Regions from separate parts of the Flagellimonas sp. ABD4_174 genome, predicted to be linked through region 2. Evidence: riboswitches for the same ligand, from Rfam matches in the RefSeq annotation. Region 2 holds a riboswitch; the other holds the start of a gene.
The links. A riboswitch is a leader RNA that binds a small molecule or an ion and turns the genes downstream of it on or off. The one in region 2 is predicted to bind cobalamin.
Positions count from the first base shown of each region.

Region 1 (2,483 bases), 2.8 Mb from region 2:
TAATATAAGAGGTTGCATACGATCCCATCAATTTTATATACCCTTTATTCGTATCAAATACATAAGATGGGTTCAGGTTGTACACAAAATGGTTTCCATATTCGGAGTGATTGTTCAAGCGGGCACCTGCATTCAAATTCAATCCAAAATCCGAAACATAGACCACATTGGCATAAGGATCTACAATGGTAAAATCAACCTCCTCCGCAAAAATAGCCTCGTCCTTAATATAGTTTACTCCAAGTATCGTATGGAACTGCTCTCCAAAAACATATTTATGGTACACATCCAATACCCAATTGTTGCCTTCGGTAGTGCTTTCACCAAAAGTATCGTTGGCCATGGACTCGTAATCTGTATAGGCCGCATTTAAGTGAACCGATCCTTTGCCATACTCAAATTCAGAGGAAACCCCAACCCTTTGCTGCTCGTTCTCCCCTACATTTGGAGCTTCGGCCAAAGAAGCATCATATTCATTCCAAAATTTGGTTTGATTGCCATATAGCTGAACGCCGAACCTTTCCGTAAATTGATAGCCAAACCTTACATTGGTGCTGTAATTTGAAAAAACATCCTCTTCATTTTCAGGTGTCACAGCAGCAGACAATCCACTTTTGTACCGATTGGAAAAATCCACCCCATAATTGAACTTGCCCAATGTGCCATTTACATTTGCGGAATTTTGAATGCTACCTATATTATAATTCTGGTCCTCCGCAGTTTGATTGGTCCCGACACTGGTTTCAAAATTACCGGCCATCTTCTTTTTGGAACTCTTTTTTGTTGTAATGTTGATCACCGCAGTAACTGCATTGGTTCCGTAAAGTGTGCTGGCCGCACCTTTAATGATCTCAATGGACTCAATTGTACTGGGAGACAGCAGACGTAGATCATATTCGGCAGAAAATGTGGATGGGTCGGCCACACGAACGCCATCGATAATGATCAAGACCTGTCTGCCACGGCCACCCCGGGCGTAAACCCCTAGCACATCGCCATCCCTGCCCCGGCTACCGGCAATCTCGATACCACTTTTTGTGTTGATGATCTCGGCAACCGTTCTGCCTTGGTTTCGCTGCATTTCCTCAGCTGTGATCTTGATTACCGTTTTTCCTGAGTTTTCACGCTTCAATTCAAATTTTGAGTCGCTAACAACAACCTCGTCCAGTTGTTGAACTTTAAGTGAATCTTGCTGTATCTGTTGTGCAAAGATCCCCTGTCCCGCCAATAAAGCGGTAATTAACCATAAATGATTTTTCTTCATTTCGTTTAATTGAATAAACGGGAGAATAGTATGTGTTGCATACGTAAACCTTTATCCCGAAAGTTTAACAATGTTTGTTTGAATGTGGCAGGTCTCCTGGCTTGTGTTTTGCCTCCTACCTTCCCGCCCATTGGACAGTGGTTTTAGAAGATGAGACAAACGCCCAATACTTACTTTTAAAAAAACAGTAATTCTTGGGCACAACTTACAGTTGCGGGAACAGCTCCGGATTTGCACCGGATTCCCTTTTAATCCCACGGAAAACCGTGAGAACCAAAATTCGAGGCCAAAGCTAATCAATCTGTTTAATCTTTTTCCTCAAAAATTAAATAATCTTACTTTTGGGCCATGGCAAAACAACAATGGTCAATTCTAGTTTTAGGATTTCTTTTGATGACTTCGGTAGGTTGCAAACAGGGAAAAAAACAGCAACCTTCCCAAAATCAAGAATTAGATTCTAAAGTAAAATATGCAACCGGATTTAAAGTAACCAAAGAGACCGATCTTACAATAATAGAGGTCACCGGGGCTTGGCCCGGGGCAAAAAGTTTTAAATATGCGTTGGTTCCCAAGGAAAAATTACCGTCCATTACTCTACCAAAAGATGCATACGATGCCATTATCGCCACCCCAGTAGAAAAGGTGGTGCTTACTTCCACTACCCACATAGAACCCTTACAAAAACTTGGGGCGTTAAATACCGTAATCGGCTTTCCAAATACGGACTACATTTCAACACCCGAGGCCAGAGAGCGAATTTCGGCAGGGCACATAAAGGATTTGGGAATGAATGATGTTCTCAACACAGAAATGGTACTGGCCCTAGACCCCGAACTTATTTTTGGATTTAGCATTAATGAGGAGAACAAGGCCTACGATATTTTAAAACAGGCAGGAATTCCAGTAGCCTACAATGGTGATTGGGTGGAGCATACCCCGCTCGGTAAAGCCGAATGGATCAAGTTTTTTGCTCCATTTTTCAATAAGGAAGCCCTGGGCGATAGTATTTTCACAGAAGTTGAATCATCTTACAAACAAGCAAAAGAGATTGCAAAAAAAGCAAAATCCAAACCTACCGTGCTAACTGGGGGACTTTACAAGGATGTGTGGTATGTGGCTGGGGGACAAAGCTGGATGGCCCGCTTTATAAAAGATGCAAATGCCGATTATGCGTGGGCTTCCACACCCGAGACAGGAAGCATTGGGCTAAGTCTCGAAT
Region 1 is NZ_JBSWWP010000001.1:2,811,293-2,813,775, forward strand. Features, by position in the region: gene ACXAFK_RS12540 (TonB-dependent receptor plug domain-containing protein) at 1-1,264, opposite strand, end outside; cobalamin riboswitch at 1,334-1,557, opposite strand; gene ACXAFK_RS12545 (ABC transporter substrate-binding protein) at 1,613-2,483, shown strand, end outside.
Region 1: it holds a riboswitch for cobalamin, as region 2 does, so the genes downstream of both, ACXAFK_RS12540 (TonB-dependent receptor plug domain-containing protein) here and ACXAFK_RS00085 (acyl-CoA thioesterase) in region 2, are expected to answer to the same signal.

Region 2 (2,483 bases):
TCAAGAAAGATTTTTTGAACCTGTACAAATATAATCCACTTAATTGATAGATGTAAAAAAAGCTGCCTGTTTTAAGCAGCTTTTAGTTCTTTTTCCAAAGCTATGAAACAGGATAGTTTTTTTTGGGGGCTATAATGTGGCAATATTTTGATGTGACATAGATAAGGTTCGCCATTTTTGCGATAATTGATCACCGCGCCATCAAAACTGTGATGCGCGTTTAACTGTTCCCTAATTTCTTTTTTGATGGTTTTTGATGTTTCTTTTCCTTGTAAAAAGCTCGGTTTTTTTTGTAGCGCGTAATTTTTTTGATACCCTGTCATTTCTATAAAACCATCATTCACCCAAAGAATGGAATGGTCCGGGTCGGTAACGACCAGGGCGTCGTAGTTTTCCTTTATTATAAGACTCTGATTCTCTTGCGATATTTCCTCACCAAGCAGGTAGGTGATTTTCTTTAGGTCTGCTTCTTTTTTTAGGTTGCCCAATAACCTGTGATAGCTTTCCAAATAAAAATCAAAGCTTAGTAATGGGGATGCCTGGAGTTTGTTGTCTTTCGTCATTGTTTTGTTCTACGTTAAATTAAACCACTGGAATTGGTGTTTTGTCCTGGTTCAAGGCAACAAAGGTGAACTGGCCGCAGATGGCCTTTTCCCTTTGGCTGGAATACATTTCTTCCAAATAAATGTCCACTTGCACTTTTAAACTTTTGTTGCCCACCTTTATTACTTCGCCTATCAGTTCAATAATGGTACCTGCAGGAATTGGGTGGTCAAAATCTATACGATCTGTACTTACGGTCACCATTCGTTTTCTGCTGAACCGTGTTGCAGTAATAAAGGCAACCTCGTCCATTAGGCTAAGTGCGGTTCCGCCAAACAAGGTGTCGTAGTGGTTTACGGTATTGGGGAATACCGCTTTAAAAATGTTTGTTTTTGATCGCTGTATGCGTTCGCTGATTTCCATGGCAAAAGCTTTTATAAAATTGAACAATTAGATAAAAGCTCCTTAGCTCAACTTCGCAATGCCTTAAACAAGTGGAACGTGTGTGGAGTTTTGCCGGATAAGCCGGTGAAAGTTCAAACGTTCGACTTGCCCTTTACGCGAAGGCATCGTCAAAATCCTACAGAGTAGGAACGAAATGGGCAGGTATCCTGGCTTGTTCGATTTTTGCCACCTTCTCATCTTTTTTTGGGAAAGACAATGGTTTTTTGCAAAAACATACTATTCCAAAAACGGAATCGAACTTACAGTTGCGCGTCAGCTCGTGATTTACACACGATTCCCTTTTAATTCCGATATGTGTCGGAAACCCTATCGTTATGATAAAGAAATTAAGTAAAGAACTTATTTGGTGGTAAATGTATCGAAATTTGAATTTACCTTGAAATTATTTCTATCTGATTTTTATGCGGTAAAATTTAATGAACAGATCTTTTGGGGTTGGTGCTTGGGCGGAATTGGACAAATGATCTTTTTTTTGATTGAAATCTGCTTAAAGCCTTATGTAATAAGGGTGTTTGGGATTATATGTTTGCAATTGTTAAAAAACTGTGAAAAAGTATTTCTTGGCAGTCGGTTCCAATGTGGATTTTTCTCAGCCCTTATCCTACGTTTGTTCCCATGGATTTTGAACGTCAAAAATTTCGAATGTTGATAACAGTGTTAAGAACCTGATCGACGAAACTTCAAATCGAAGTGAAGAAAATATGAATTTTACAGTCAAGCTATTTTTTCAACTCCAAACCGTTTTCTTCATGCAGATAACTCATATAACTAAGAGGGATTTTAGTACGCAAGAATTTGATTTACACAAGATTACGAATGCAATCTTGAAAGCCATGACAGCTGTGGAGCATGGCCAGATCACCGATGCGCAGACCATAGCCAGCAACGTAAATAAAGAGTTGTTGGAACGAAAGAGCCAAGACCAACATTATGTGCCCACTGTTGAAGAAGTGCAAGATGTTGTAGAGAACCAACTTATGGACAGTGAGTTCCACGATGTGGCAAAGGCGTACATTATTTATAGGAACAAAAGGGCCCAAATGCGGGAGTCCGATATTTTTGAAAAACGAATAAACCTTAAACCTTACGAATACCCACAATTATACGAATACGTTCCCGCGATCAGACACTCGTATTGGATACATACCGAGTTTAACTTTACCAGCGATATCCAAGATTTTAAATCCGGATTGACCGAAGTGGAACGAAGTGCCATTAAAAATACCATGTTGGCCATTTCCCAGATCGAGGTGGCCGTAAAAACATTTTGGGGCGACATATACCATCGTATGCCAAAACCAGAAATAGGTTCGGTGGGAGCCACATTTGCGGAGAGCGAGGTGCGCCACCACGATGCTTACTCGCACCTACTGGAAATTTTGGGACTGAACCAAGAGTTTGAAAACCTGAAGAAGAAACCGGTGATCATGAAAAGAGTGCAGTATTTGGAGACAGCACTTAAAAATGCAAAAAGC
Region 2 is NZ_JBSWWP010000001.1:20,867-23,349, reverse strand. Features, by position in the region: gene ACXAFK_RS00095 (hypothetical protein) at 1-4, opposite strand, end outside; gene ACXAFK_RS00090 (PAS domain-containing protein) at 72-563, opposite strand; gene ACXAFK_RS00085 (acyl-CoA thioesterase) at 583-966, opposite strand; cobalamin riboswitch at 1,128-1,331, opposite strand; gene ACXAFK_RS00080 (ribonucleotide-diphosphate reductase subunit beta) at 1,758-2,483, shown strand, end outside.